DNA from 3 places in the Rhizobium zaerense genome. Region 1 is predicted to be linked to each of the others. Evidence: predicted binding sites of a transcription regulator. Region 1 holds the regulator's gene; each other region holds the start of a gene.
The links. The regulator LexA, encoded in region 1, represses DNA repair genes until DNA is damaged. The targets are predictions, from matches to a motif close to TGTTCNNNNTGTGTTCNG.
Positions count from the first base shown of each region.

Region 2: a site for LexA is predicted at 2,642-2,659, ahead of ACS4RR_RS17140 (DUF5680 domain-containing protein). Genes of this name have one in related genera too.
Region 3: a site for LexA is predicted at 2,245-2,262, ahead of uvrA (excinuclease ABC subunit UvrA). Genes of this name have one in related genera too.

Region 1 covers NZ_CM132690.1:3,162,865-3,167,939, reverse strand. Annotated here, with positions in the region: gene ACS4RR_RS15325 (ComEC/Rec2 family competence protein) at 1-2,292, shown strand, start outside; gene lexA (transcriptional repressor LexA) at 2,273-2,992, opposite strand; gene ACS4RR_RS15315 (VOC family protein) at 3,190-4,086, shown strand; gene kdsA (3-deoxy-8-phosphooctulonate synthase) at 4,083-4,928, shown strand; gene eno (phosphopyruvate hydratase) at 5,070-5,075, shown strand, end outside.
Region 2 covers NZ_CM132690.1:3,509,933-3,515,007, forward strand. Annotated here, with positions in the region: partial or broken gene dnaE (DNA polymerase III subunit alpha) at 1-2,405, opposite strand, end outside; gene ACS4RR_RS17140 (DUF5680 domain-containing protein) at 2,906-3,370, shown strand; gene ACS4RR_RS17145 (ABC transporter ATP-binding protein) at 3,606-4,289, opposite strand; gene ACS4RR_RS17150 (lipoprotein-releasing ABC transporter permease subunit) at 4,304-5,075, opposite strand, start outside.
Region 3 covers NZ_CM132690.1:3,018,482-3,023,556, forward strand. Annotated here, with positions in the region: partial or broken gene gyrA (DNA gyrase subunit A) at 1-587, opposite strand, end outside; gene ACS4RR_RS14630 (MarC family protein) at 824-1,471, shown strand; gene ACS4RR_RS14635 (single-stranded DNA-binding protein) at 1,592-2,101, opposite strand; gene uvrA (excinuclease ABC subunit UvrA) at 2,385-5,075, shown strand, end outside.

The sequences.
Region 1 (5,075 bases):
GCAGCCTCGCAATCGCTGCGTATCGGCATGCGGATGCTGAGCGAAGAGGCGGACCACGGCCGTCTGCTGCTTGTCTCGCCTGTCTTCCTCGGTGCCGGGTCAGCCTTCTGGTTTCTCGCGGCATCGGACTTTCCGCTCGTTGCATCGCTGCTCTGCCTGTTGCTGCTGATCGTCGCCGTTCTCATCGCCAGCCGCAGCCGGGCGGCATTGCGGGCAACGCTGCTGGCGCTTGCACTTGTGGCCTGCGGCATGGCCTCCGCGCAGCTCGAGAGCTGGCGGGCTTCGACCGTGATCCTCGATTCCGCCGTCACGACGACGGTGACCGGCCGTGTGGAACGGCGCGAAGGCGACGGTCGCGGCCGGTGGCGCTACATTCTTGCCGTCACCGGTACGGAGGCGCCGGAAGTGAAGCGGTCGCCCGAACGCATAACTGCGATCACCCGCGGCGCAGACGCGCCCATCGAGATCGGTGATATCATAACCGGCAGGGCGCGGCTGACGCCGCCGGCAGGTCCAGCACTTCCTGAGCTCAACGACTTCTCCTTCGGTGCCTATTTCGATGGAATCGGCGCGAACGGCTTCTTCTACGGCGCGCCGTCGAAGGTCGACTGGCAGGCAGGTCCGCAGGCGGCAAGATCGACGTGGGAAGCTCTGCTCGAAGGGCTCTACCGGCTGCGCAGCGGCATTGGCGACCGCATAAGGTCGATCTTGCCTGGCGACACCGGCGCTTTCGCCGCTGCTCTGGTGACGGACGAGCGGCGCGCCATCTCGAATGAGACGACGGAAGCGCTGCGCCAGTCCGGCCTGGCTCATATCGTCGCCATCTCCGGCCTCAACATGGCGCTGTCGGCCGGTATCTTCTTCGTTGGGTTCCGGATGTTGCTCAGCCTCTTTCCCGGCGTCGCTGAGGCCTATCCGACGAAGAAGATCGCTGCCGCCGGCGCGCTCATCGCCGTGACCGCCTATTTCCTGATCTCGGGCTTTGGGGTCTCTGCCGAACGCGCCTTCATCATGATGGCCATCATGTTGATTGCCGTCTTCTTCGACCGGCCGTCGATCAGCCTGCGCAATGTCGCGCTCTCCGCGCTCGTCATCATCGCCATTTCGCCGTCCGAGGTCTTGGGTCCGAGCTTCCAGATGTCCTTTGCCGCGACATTGGCGCTGGTCTCGGGCTATCAGCTGTGGAAGGACCGGCGCGTCCGCGAAAACGCCTTCCTCAAGCTGCCGATCATCAGGCCGGTCGTTACGGTTGCGGGTTTCTTCGGCGGCGTCTTCCTGACGTCGCTGATCGGCGGCTTTTCAACCGCGCTGTTTTCGATCGAGCATTTTCATCGCCTGACCGCCTATGGCCTGCCGGCAAACCTCGCGACGATGCCGATCATCTCCTTTATCGTCATGCCGGCCGGGCTGCTGGCGATGCTGCTCATGCCTTTCGGTCTGGATGTTTGGGCCTGGAAGGTCGTCGGATTCGGCCTCGATCTGGTGATCGCGGTCGCAAAGACGGTATCCGGCTGGGGCGGCAATATCGACGTTGGCCGTTTGCCCGGCTGGTATTTCGCGGTCGCCGTGGCAGGCTTTCTTCTGCTGACGCTGCTCCGGACGCGACTGCGCCATTCCGGCACATCGATCATCGCAGTCTCGACGCTCATCCTGTTCCTTCTACCGGTTCCCCGGCCGCCGGATCTGGTGATTTCGGAGGATGGCAATCTCGTCGCGGTCGTCGAGGCGGCAGCAATGGCGTCCAACCGTGAACGACCGCCGGATTTCATCTTCGACCAATGGCAGAGAGCGCTGGTCCTGCCGACGCATGATCCGCCGAAGATGCTGGATGGTCCTGCTATCCCGCCGGAGGGAGAAGACCGCCGCGTCAGGCTTTCCCGCGATCAGCAGACCGAAGCGAGGACCGCGATGCGTGCAGCCGCAGCGGCCGGTGAAGCAAACCGCTTTTCCTGCGTCAAAAAGGCCTGGTGCACATCAAGGCTTGGCAATGGCCAGGTCGTGGCCGTCATCGACAATGCCGCCTATCTCGGCCCCGCATGCGACGCCGCCGATATCGTCGTGACGTCGGTCCGCCTGCGCTTCAACAGCTGCCGCTCAGGTGCGACGCTCTTCACCGGTGAAACGCTGCGCAGGACCGGTTCCGTCGAGTTGCGCTTCACGAACGCCGGCCTGGAGGTGGCAACCGCATTCGATGCATTGTCGCGGCCATGGATGCGCCATCGCGCCTATGACTGGCGCAGCAATAGTTTTACCGAGCCCGGTCTAGCCAAGGTCAGTGATAGCGGCGAATAAGACCGACGAGCTTGCCCTGAACCTTGACACGGTCCGGCCCGAAAATCCGGGTCTCGTAAGCCGGGTTGGCGGCTTCGAGCGCAATCGAGGCGCCCTTGCGGCGGAAGCGTTTGAGTGTCGCTTCCTCGTCGTCGACGAGAGCAACGACGATGTCGCCAGGACTTGCGGTGCTGCCGTTGCGGATGATCACGGTGTCGCCGTCAAAGATGCCGGCGTCGATCATCGAATCGCCCTTGACCTCCAGCGCATAATGTTCACCGGAACCGAGCATGTCGGCCGGAACGACGATGTCGTGGGTGTTGTTCTGGATCGCCGAGATCGGAACACCGGCGGCGATGCGGCCCATGACCGGCACGGAGACCGAGTTGCCGTTGTCGGCGACGGGTTTTGCAGGGGCAGGAGCGGCGACCGGCTGTGGCTTGCCGAGGCTGCCCTCGATGACGCTCGGCGAAAAGCCACGCCGCGGCTGGATGCTGGGGCTGTAGGCCTCCGGAAGCTTGATGACCTCGATCGCGCGGGCCCGGTTCGGTAGGCGGCGAATGAAGCCACGTTCCTCGAGCGCTGTAATCAAGCGATGAATCCCGGACTTCGAAGCGAGGTCCAGGGCATCCTTCATTTCGTCGAAAGATGGCGGAACGCCGGATTCCTTCATGCGCTCATGAATGAAAAGGAGAAGCTCCTGTTGTTTGCGCGTGAGCATCGACGTTGTGACCTCGTGATTGAAACAAATCCAGAACAGACACTATATGTTCCATATGTGTTCCGCAAGTAGCTAAATTTCCGTAAAACTTGGCACCAACTCGTCGAGATTCTTATTTTCATTCGCCGGATTGGACACATGTCTTGCATTGAGGGTGGCGCTGTCGCACATCTCTTGCCGATTTGAGGAGGGATATGATGAACACGCATTCCACCAAACCGTACCCGCTGGATCATGTCGTGCTGCCGGTCGTCGACATCGATCTGGCGCGCGAAAGGCTCGGCAAGCTCGGCTTCACCGTTGCCGCCGATGCGCGCCATCCCTTCGGAACGGAGAATGCCTGCGTCTTCTTTGCCGACAAGACCTATCTGGAGCCGCTCGGGATCGCGAGCGTCGAGGAGAGCGAGGCATCGGCGCGACGAGGCAATGTCTTCACCGCTCGCAACCGGGCTTTCCGCTTCCGTTGCGGCGCGGAGGGGCTTTCGGCGGTGGCCTTCGGCAGCAAGGATGCCGGCATCGATCATCAGGATTTCGTCGGCAACGGGTCGAGCGCCGGGGAGATGCTGCAGTTCAACCGGCCGATGACGATGCCGGACGGCTCCGAGACGATTGCCGGCTTCAAGCTGGCTTTTGCCGGCGACCTGCGCGCGCCTGATCTCTTGCTCTTCACCGTCGAGCGTATCAATCCGCTGCCGGCCGACCGCGCCGCGCTGGAGACGCATGCCAATGGCGTGACCGGCATAACGGAGATCGCGCTTTGCGCGCCGGAACCGGCCGCATTCGCTGCCTTCGTCGGCCTTGCAGCGGCGCAATCGGCAGTCGAGAAAACCGGTTTCGGCGTCAATGTCGCGGCGTCAAATGCGAAAATCGGTCTGATGACGCCGGAAGGGCTGGAGGCCTATTTCGACATCGCCGGCTCATCCGCAGATCGCGGCCTGCGCGGCCGGGCAATCCTCTTTGCTGTTGCCGATCTTGCCGTGACAGAAGCGCATTTGGCTGCTAACGGGGTGACATACACGCGCAAGAACAATCGCATTCTGGTGAAGCCCGCGCCCGGGCAGGGCACGCTCTTCGCCTTCGAGGAAACACGATGAGCACTGATACGAATTCCGACGTCAGGGTCGGCGAAGGCCAAGGCCAGGTCACCTTTTCCAATACCGGCCGCCTGTCGCTAATTGCCGGTCCCTGCCAGATGGAGAGCCGCGACCACGCCTTCATGGTCGCCGGCACGCTGAAGGAGCTTTGCGGAAGGCTCGGCATCGGCCTCGTCTACAAGAGTTCCTTCGACAAGGCGAACCGGACCTCGCTCTCGGCCGAACGCGGTATCGGGATCGAAAAGGGCATGGAGGTCTTTGCCGACCTCAAGAAGGAATTCGGCTTTCCCGTCCTGACCGACGTTCATACCGCCGAACAATGCGCCGAGGTGGCAAAGATCGTCGACGTCCTGCAGATCCCGGCCTTCCTTTGCCGCCAGACCGACCTTCTTATTGCCGCGGCCAAGACCGGCCGCGTCGTCAACGTCAAGAAGGGCCAGTTCCTCGCTCCCTGGGATATGAAGAACGTTCTGAAGAAGCTCAATGCCAGTGGCAATCCGAACGTGCTGCTGTGCGAGCGCGGCGCCTCTTTCGGTTACAACACGCTGGTTTCCGACATGCGTTCGCTGCCGATCATGGCGGCGATGGGCGCCCCCGTTATCTTCGATGCGACCCATTCCGTGGCGCAGCCGGGCGGGCAGGGCGAATCCTCCGGCGGTCAGCGGGAATTCGTGGAAACGCTGGCGCGCGCAGCGGTGGCTACCGGTATCGCCGGCGTGTTCGTCGAAACCCACCAGGACCCCGACAATGCACCTTCCGACGGCCCCAACATGGTCTATCTCAAGGACATGCCGCGGCTGCTTGAAAAGCTACTCGCCTTCGATGCGGTCGCCAAGGCTTGACGTTCAACAGCCTGACATGATCGTGCTATAGGCGAGATCCGAACACGGTCCGAAGGCTGGAAATTGCAGCATTGTAATTTGCACGCCTTCGACTAAGACAGGTTTCGAACCGACTTATCACCCACCGAGCAGGAAGAACCCATGACT
Region 2 (5,075 bases), 350 kb from region 1:
AGCGGCCAGGAATTCGACCGGGTAGTGCGCCTTCATGTAGGCCGTCTGGTAAGAGACAATGGCATAAGCGGCGGCATGCGATTTGTTGAAGCCGTAATTGGCGAACTTCGCCAGCAGTTCGAAGATATTGTCGGCCTGCGGCTTCGATACGCCGTTCCTGACGGCGCCAACGACGAAGCGCTCGCGTTGCTGGTCCATCTCGGCCTTGATCTTCTTACCCATGGCGCGGCGCAGAAGGTCGGCCTCCCCCAGCGAATAGCCTGATAGAACCTGGGCGATCTGCATCACCTGTTCCTGATAGACGATGACCCCTTGCGTTTCCTTGAGCAGGTGGTCGATCATCGGATGGATCGATTCCAGCTCTTCGTCGCCGTGCTTGCGAGCATTGTAGGTCGGGATGTTCTCCATCGGGCCTGGACGATAGAGCGCCACCAGCGCGATGATGTCCTCGATGCAGTCCGGCTTCATGCCGATCAACGCCTTGCGCATGCCGGCACTTTCCACCTGGAACACACCGACCGTCTCGCCGCGCGACAGCATCTCGTAAGTCTTCTTATCGTCGAGAGGAATGGCCGCGAGATCGACCTTGACGCCGAGCTTGGCGACGAAATCGACCGCGACCTTCAGCACCGTCAGGGTCTTCAGGCCGAGGAAGTCGAATTTGACCAAGCCTGCCTGCTCGACCCATTTCATGTTGAACTGAGTAACCGGCATATCGGAGCGCGGATCGCGATACATCGGCACCAGCTTGGAAAGCGGCCGGTCGCCGATGACGATGCCGGCGGCATGGGTCGAGGCGTGGCGGTATAGCCCCTCGATCTTCTGGGCGATGTCGAGCAGGCGCGCGACAACAGGTTCCTTCGCCGCCTCCTCCTGCAGCTTCGGCTCCTCCTCGATCGCTTTGGACAGCGGCGTCGGATTGGCGGGGTTGTTCGGCACGAGTTTGCAGATCTTGTCGACCTGGCCGTAGGGCATCTCAAGCACGCGGCCGACGTCGCGAAGGGCGGCACGTGCCTGCAGCGAACCGAAGGTGATGATCTGCGCCACCTGCTCACGGCCATATTTGGCCTGGACGTAGCGGATCACCTCTTCGCGGCGGTCCTGGCAGAAGTCGATGTCGAAGTCCGGCATCGAGACGCGTTCCGGATTGAGGAAGCGCTCGAAGAGCAGCGAAAAACGCAAGGGATCGACGTCGGTGATCGTCAAGGCATAGGCGACCAGCGAACCGGCGCCCGAACCACGGCCGGGGCCGACCGGAATGTCATGCTGCTTGGCCCATTTGATGAAGTCGGCAACGATCAGGAAGTAGCCGGGAAAACGCATGCGCTCGATGACGCTGAGTTCGAAATCCAGCCGTTCGCGATAATCCTTTTCCTCGTAACCCGGCGACATGCCGAGCGTCGCAAGCCGCATGTCCAGCCCTTCGACCGCTTGGCGGCGCAGCTCGCTCGCCTCGGCGCGTTCGGCCTCCTCGGCATCGTTGGTCGCACCGGTGAAGCGCGGCAGGATCGGCTTTCGCGTCTTCAGCACGAAGGAGCAGCGCCTGGCGATCTCGATGGTATTTTCAAGCGCTTCCGGCAGGTCGGCGAAGAGCTTGGCCATTTCGGCCCGGCTCTTCAGATAGTGATCCGGCGTCAGGCGAAAGCGGCTGTCGTCGGAGACGATGGCGTTGTGCGCGACCGCCATCAGCGCATCATGGGCGTCGTAATCGTCGCGCGTCGGGAAGAACGCCTCGTTGGTCGCAACCAGCGGCAGGTCGTGAGCATAGGCGAGCCCGATAATCTTCTGCTCGTGCCGCTTGTCGTAAGTGCCGTGCCGCTGCAGTTCGACATAGAGCCGGTCGCCGAAGAGACGCTTCAGCGTGAGCAGCCGGGCTTCCGCCTGAGCGGGATGGCCCTCCTTGATCGCCACGTCGACTGGCCCGGTCAGGGCGCCGCTCAATGCGATCAGCCCTTCCGTGCCTGCCTCCTCCAGCCAGGAGGTGCTGATATGAACAGCCTGGTTGCTCTCGCCGCCGAGATAGGCCCGGCTGACGAGATCGACCAGCCGTTCGTAACCGGCATCCGTCGCAGCGAGAAGAACGATCGCCGGCAGCTTGACCAGAGCCTGCTGACCGCCGCGCTTTTCGGTTTCCAGCCCGTCTTCCATGTCGATCGAGACCTGGCAGCCGATGATCGGCTGCAGGCCGTCCTCCATCGCCTTCTGGGAGAATTCGAGGGCGACGAACAGATTGTTGGTGTCGGTAATCGCAATCGCCGGCTGGCTGTCGCCGGTCGCCTTGTAGAGGATCTTCTTCAGCGGCAGAGCGCCCTCGAGAAGCGAATAGGCGGAATGGACCCTCAGGTGGATGAAGCCCGGCGTCCGCCGGCCGCCTCACCCGTTGAACCCTTTGCCGTATCCGCCATGACATGCCTTCCCAATCACCCGAATGAATCGGACGCATTGTCGGCATAAAGGGCGATGATGTCCAGAAGAAGTCCCGCGTCCGGACCGCATGATTGCCATGCGATCCCCTGAAAACTTTAGAACGCCATGACGATGAGCGAGAAGCTGGCAACGAACATTGCGATGGAGGTGAATGCTGCGATATCACGGATCATGTCAGTCACCGGGCTCTCCTTTACTCGTTATGTTTTCAGTTTGTTCTATGTATGTTCTGTTGTCAACAGGAATCTTTTCCTTCTTTCTTGTGTTGGAAAAATGCCGGGATGTGCACCTGTGAATCGCTGCGAGCCAGCGCCCAATGTGACGGCTAGCAGGTTTCCCCTTCTCGGCCCGTCCCGGATCCTCACGGCGCCTAGACGGCCAGCCTCCTCGGCCGTCCGTCTAATTCCGGCCATCGTTCCCTTTTTGTTCTTTACACTTCGCAGCGTATTTGCCAGCATCTAGCGGAGAGGAGAATGGCATGTTGGATATTGCGATGCTGAACGCATTCGTGGTGGAGGCGAAGGCTGCAACCTATGTCGGCGGCGGCGTGGCGCGCCCGCCCTGCCGGCCAAGCTCCCACGACATCGGTTACGAACGCGGCAACTGGCGCTATCTCGACAGCTATTTCGGCGGCACCGATTTCGCCGGACAGGAAGTGGTATGGTTTGCCGACGAGCCCGTCTGGGCGATGAATTATTTCGGCTGCGTCATTGCGCCTGATCTCATCAACGGCGCAGCAGCCGGAACGGTGATCAAGGCGGCCCTTTCGGCGATGTATCGAGAGGGCCGGTTTCTCGGCGGAATGGAATTCGACCATCCGTTCGGCCGCTATATCGATCGCAGCGAAGGCGACTGCGCGCGGTTCGCCGGGCACGAATGCATCATGGTCTACGGCCAGAAGCCCTATATGCTCGACTATCGCGGCGGACTGATCATCCCTTGATCGGCTGCCCACTGCTGTTCTGTCAAAAGTGCATATTGTCCGGCCAGGAGGTCGACGAGATCAGCCCCTCATCCGGCTGCCGCCACCTTCTCCCCGCTCGCGGGGCGAAGGGACATGCCGCAACGGCTTTCCCTACCCTCGACGCTGCGTTTGGCACGTCCCCTCGCCCCGTTTTTTACGGGGAGAGGGTGAGGGGCAGCCATCGGCGCAAACCGGACAGCCGTGAGCCGCAGTCTCAGAAATCGACGATCTTGCCGTCGGAGATCGTCACGCGCCGATCCATGCGGCGGGCGAGCTCGTGATTATGGGTGGCGATAAGAGCCGCAAGGCCGGACTGGCGCACCAGCGCTTCCAGCGCGTCGAAGACATAGCTTGCCGTCTCAGGGTCGAGATTGCCGGTCGGCTCGTCGGCAAGAAGCAGGGTCGGCGCATTGGCGACGGCGCGGGCAATCGCAACCCGCTGCTGCTCGCCGCCGGAAAGCTCGCCCGGGCGATGCGAGCCGCGATGGCCGATGCGCATATAATCGAGAAGCTGGCCGGCCCGCTCTCCGGCCTCCTTCCAAGACAGCCCGGCGATCAGCTGCGGCATCATGATATTTTCGAGCGCCGAGAATTCCGGCAGCAAGTGGTGGAACTGGTAGACGAAGCCGATTTCGCTGCGGCGGATTGCGGTGCGTTTCTCATCGCTCAAGCCGTCACAGGCATGGCCGTTGATGTTGACTTCACCGCCGTCCGGATGCTCCAACAGGCCGGCGACATGCAGCAGTGTCGACTTGCCGGTACCGGAAGGGGCGACGAGAGCGACAATCTCCCCCTTCGATATCGAAAAGTCCGCGCCCTTGAGGATCGAGAGCAGCGTACCGCCCTGCCCATAATGGCGCTCGACGCCGGTAAGCTTGAGAACGACGTTGCGTTTCATGAAGGCGGCATTCCTTATTCGTAGCGCAGGGCCTGCACCGGATCGAGCCTGGAGGCTCGCCAGGCCGGGAAGATGGTCGCGATGAAGGAGAGCGTCAGCGCCATGACGACGATCGAGATCGTTTCGCTGAGATCCATCTCGGCCGGCAGTTGGCTGAGGAAATAGACCTGCGGACTGAAGAGCACGGTGCCCGAAATCCAGGAGAAGAACTGGCGGACGGATTCGATGTTGACGCAGACGAGAACACCGAGCAGCACACCGGCAATGGTGCCGACGATGCCGATGGCCGCTCCGGTCATGAAGAAGATGCGCATGATCGCGCCGGCGCTGGCACCCATGGTGCGCAGGATGGCAATATCGCTGCCCTTGTCCTTCACCAGCATGATGAGACCGGAGATGATATTCAGCGCCGCGACAAGCACGATCAGTGTCAGGATCATGAACATGACGTTGCGCTCGACCTGCAGCGCCGAGAAAAAGGTCTGGTTGCGCTGGCGCCAGTCGGTGATGGCAATCTGGCGGCCGGCCGCCTCCTCCACCTTGGGCTTCAGATTGTCGATATCGTCGGGGTGGTCGACGAAGAGCTCGATCGACTGCACCAGTCCCTCGGCATTGAAATAGAGCTGCGCTTCCTCGAGCGGCATGAAGATGATCGAGGAATCATATTCCGACATGCCGATCTCGAAAAGGCCGGAAATCTTGTAGGACTTGATGCGCGGGCTGACGCCCATCGGCGTAATGTCACCATCTGGCGACGTCAGCGTAATGAGGTCGCCGACGCGCAGA
Region 3 (5,075 bases), 140 kb from region 1:
GAGAGATTGTGCGGCGGGATGTTGGTCGCCATGCCGACGGCGATGCCGCCGGCGCCGTTGACGAGCAGGTTCGGGAACTTGGCAGGGACCACGACCGGTTCGGACAGCGTGCCGTCGTAGTTGTCGCGGAAATCGACGGTTTCCTTGTCGAGATCGTCGAGCAGCGAATGAGCAGCCTTTTCGAGGCGGCATTCTGTGTAACGTTCGGCCGCTGGCGGATCACCATCGACTGAGCCGAAATTGCCCTGACCGTCGATCAGCGGCAGCCGCAGCGACCAGGGCTGCGCCATGCGGGCGAGCGCATCATAGATCGCGGAGTTGCCGTGCGGATGGAATTTACCCATCACGTCACCGGTGACGCGGGCGCATTTGACGTATTTCTTGTTCCAGTCGATGCCGAGCTCGGACATGCCGTAGAGGATGCGCCGGTGCACGGGCTTCAGGCCGTCGCGCACGTCGGGCAACGCGCGGCTGACGATGACGCTCATGGCGTAATCGAGATACGACCGCTGCATTTCCTCCATGATGGAGATGGGCTCGATGCCTGGCGGGAGCTTCCCGCCGCCGGGGGGTGTTTGCTCAGTCAAAACAGATCACGATCTCTTCTAGAATCACTGGAAGATTTATAGCGGAAAGCCTGTTGCCGCGCCAATTTCACAGCGCGTTTTGAACAGGCTTTTGCGGCTTAAAGAGGGTAAAACATGCAAGTTTCGCGGCCGGACCGGACAAATCCGCCGCGGGCCGCCGCGGGATATTTGCCAAATCGAAATCCCCGCTTCACAATCATTTGAACCACGCACCCATATGGGGTTCCGGAGAGCCGATGGCAAGCGCCGACCAATTGATCAACGCCTTCACGACGCTGCTCGTCACCATCGATCCACCGGGGCTTGCGCCGATCTTTCTGGGCCTGACGACAGGCATGAGCCGGACCGAGCGCAAGCAGGTGGCGCTGCGCGGCTCGGTCATCGCCTTCATCATCCTTGCCGTCTTCGCGCTGTTTGGCGCCGGCGTGCTAGGCGTGCTCGGAATTTCGATCGGCGCCTTCCGCATCGCCGGCGGCCTGCTGCTGTTCTGGATCGCCTTCGAGATGGTGTTCGAGAGGCGGCAGGAGCGCAAGGAGAAGGCGACCGAGGCGGCGATCACCAAGGATCATATCGAGAATATCGCCGTCTTTCCCCTCGCCTTGCCGCTGATATCAGGTCCGGGTGCGATCTCGGCGACGATCCTGCTAGCCGGCACGCTCGCCACCTCGATCGGGAAAGCCCAGCTGATCGGCGTCCTTGCCGCCAATCTGCTGCTGACCTTCGTCATGCTGCTCATCGCCGAAAGGCTGGACCGTTTCCTCGGCGTCACCGGCCGGGCCATCCTGACACGGCTCCTCGGCGTCATTCTGGCCGCCCTTGCCGCACAGTTCGTCGTCGACGGGGCTAAGTCGGCGTTCAATCTGATCAGCGCGACGCCGCACTGAAACGGCCGTAGACGATTGAGGCCGCGGTCTGAACGATCTGCCGCGAGAACAAAGAAGAGCATGACGCCGTTATGGACGTCATGCTCTCCAGTCTTTCACAAAACTGCGAAAGCCTAACGATCAGAACGGGATGTCGTCGTCGAGATCCCGCGAGAAGTTGCCGCCGCCGCCACCGCCGCGGCTGGGTGATGAGGAGGGAGCCGGGGCGCCGTAGTCGTCGCCATAATCGTTGCCGCCACCGGCGCTGCCACGGCCGCCGCTCGCACCGCCGCCTTCGCCGCGGCCGTCGAGCATCGTCAGCGTCGAACCGAAACCCTGCAGCACCACTTCCGTGCTGTAACGGTCCTGGCCCTGCTGGTCCTGCCATTTGCGGGTCTGCAGCTGGCCTTCGATATAGAGCTTGGCGCCCTTCTTCACATATTGCTCGACGACCTTGCAGAGGCCTTCGTTGAAGACGACGATCGCGTGCCATTCGGTCTTTTCGCGGCGCTCGCCGGAATTGCGGTCGCGCCAGGTCTCCGAGGTTGCAAGACGGATATTGGCGATCGGCCGGCCATCCTGAGTGCGGCGGATTTCCGGGTCCGCGCCGACGTTTCCAATCAGAATTACCTTATTCACACTACCAGCCATGCTTCTCACCCTGCCTGCCGCCCTGCCCGGCGGCGTTTAATCGATCGGCGCACCTTAAACCATCACGGACCGCCGATGCGCATGGGCGGCATTTAATCCACATGTTTATCCATCAGAACGCCGCATGCATCCATCAGGATTTTTGTTCTTTATTTGTTCTAGGTTATCCGTATGATCCTGTCAACAGAATCGAAAACCTTGAGCCCTTGCGGATATTCAGCCTCGACTCGCCCGTCGGCATCACTAAATAAGGGCTGTTATCCAGAAAACCAAAGCAGAGACGATGAGCGAACTGAAGACGATCTCCATCCGCGGCGCGCGCGAGCATAATCTCAAGAGCATCGATCTCGATCTGCCGCGTAACAAGCTGATCGTCATGACCGGGCTTTCGGGTTCCGGCAAATCCTCGCTTGCTTTCGACACGATCTATGCCGAGGGCCAACGGCGCTATGTCGAGAGCCTGTCGGCCTATGCCCGGCAGTTCCTCGAGATGATGCAGAAGCCCGATGTCGACCAGATCGACGGGCTGTCGCCGGCGATCTCGATCGAGCAGAAGACCACCTCGCGTAACCCGCGCTCGACGGTCGGCACCGTCACCGAGATCTACGACTATATGCGCCTGCTCTTTGCCCGCGTCGGCGTTCCCTATTCGCCGGCAACCGGCCTGCCGATCGAGAGCCAGACCGTCAGCCAGATGGTCGACCGTATCCTCGATTTCGGCGAGGGCACCCGGCTTTATATCCTTGCGCCGCTCGTGCGCGGGCGCAAGGGCGAATACAAGAAGGAACTGGCGGAGCTGATGAAGAAGGGCTTCCAGCGCGTCAAGGTCGACGGCCAGTTCTACGAGATCGCCGAGGCGCCGGTGCTCGACAAGAAATACAAGCACGACATCGACGTGGTGGTCGACCGCATCGTCGTGCGTTCGGATGTCTCGGCACGCCTGGCGGATAGTCTGGAGACCTGCCTGAAGCTCGCCGACGGGCTGGCGGTTGCCGAATTCGCCGACAAGCCGCTGCCGCCGGAAGAGACGTCGGCCGGCGGTTCGGCCAACAAGTCGCTGAACGAGACGCATGAACGCGTGCTGTTTTCGGAGAAATTCGCCTGCCCAGTCTCGGGCTTTACCATTCCCGAGATCGAACCCAGGCTCTTCTCCTTCAACAACCCGTTCGGCGCCTGCCCGACCTGCGACGGCCTCGGCGCCCAACAGAAGATCGATGCGGATCTGATCGTGCCCGAGCCCGAACGGACGCTGCGCGACGGGGCGATCGCGCCCTGGGCCAAGTCGACCTCGCCCTATTACAACCAGACGCTGGAAGCGCTCGGCAAACATTACGGCTTCAAGCTCGGCACCCGCTGGAACGATCTCTCCGACGAGGCCAAGGACGTCATCCTCAACGGCACCAACGACAAGATCGAATTCCATTATGCCGATGGCGCCCGCTCCTATACGACGCAGAAGAATTTCGAAGGCATCATCACCAACCTCGAGCGCCGCTGGAAGGAGACCGATTCCGCTTGGGCGCGCGAGGATATCGAACGCTTCATGTCGGCTGCCCCCTGCCCTTCCTGCAACGGATTCCGCCTGAAGCCGGAGGCGTTGGCGGTGAAGATCGACACGCTGCATATCGGCGAAGTGACCGCGATGTCGATCCGCGTCGCCCGTGACTGGTTCGAGACGCTGCCGGCAAGCTTCAACGCCAAGCAGAACGAGATCGCCGTGCGCATCCTCAAGGAAATCCGCGACCGGCTGCGCTTCCTCAATGACGTCGGCCTGGAATATCTCAGCCTGTCGCGCAATTCCGGCACGCTGTCGGGCGGCGAAAGCCAGCGCATCCGGCTTGCCTCGCAGATCGGCTCGGGGCTGACAGGCGTGCTTTACGTGCTCGACGAGCCGTCGATCGGCCTGCATCAGCGCGACAACGCCCGGCTGCTCGACACGCTGAAGCACTTGCGCGACATCGGCAACACCGTCATCGTCGTCGAACATGACGAGGATGCGATCCTATCGGCCGACGACGTGGTCGATATCGGCCCGGCAGCCGGCATTCACGGCGGCCAGGTGATCGCCCACGGCACGCCGCAGGATATCATGGACAATCCAAACTCGCTGACCGGCAAATATCTGTCGGGCGAGCTCGGCGTTCCGGTTCCCAATGAGCGCCGCAAGCCGAAGAAGGGCCGCGAGATCAAGGTAGTCGGGGCGCGTGGCAACAATCTCAAGAACGTCACGGCGTCGATCCCGCTCGGGGTGTTTACGGCGGTAACCGGCGTTTCCGGCGGCGGCAAATCCACCTTCCTGGTCGAAACGCTCTATAAATCGGCGGCAAGGCGCGTCATGGGCGCGCGTGAAAACCCAGCCGATCACGACCGCATCGACGGCTTCGAGCATATCGACAAGGTGATCGATATCGACCAATCGCCGATCGGCCGCACCCCGCGCTCGAACCCGGCGACCTATACCGGCGCCTTCACGCCGATCCGAGATTGGTTCGCCGGTCTGCCGGAGGCAAAGGCCCGCGGCTACCAGCCGGGCCGCTTCTCCTTCAACGTCAAGGGCGGACGCTGCGAGGCCTGCCAGGGAGACGGCGTCATCAAGATCGAGATGCACTTCCTGCCCGATGTCTACGTCACCTGCGACGTCTGCCACGGCAAGCGCTACAATCGCGAGACACTCGACGTCACCTTCAAACAGAGGTCTATCGCCGACGTGCTCGACATGACGGTGGAGGAAGGCGTCGATTTCTTCACGGCGGTGCCTGCCGTGCGCGACAAGCTGCAATCATTGAAGGATGTCGGCCTCGGTTATATCAAGGTCGGCCAGCAGGCGAATACGCTTTCGGGCGGCGAGGCGCAGCGCGTCAAGCTTGCCAAGGAACTGTCGAAACGCTCGACGGGACGCACGCTCTACATTCTCGACGAACCGACAACCGGCCTGCATTTCCACGACGTCGCCAAGCTGCTCGAAATGCTGCAC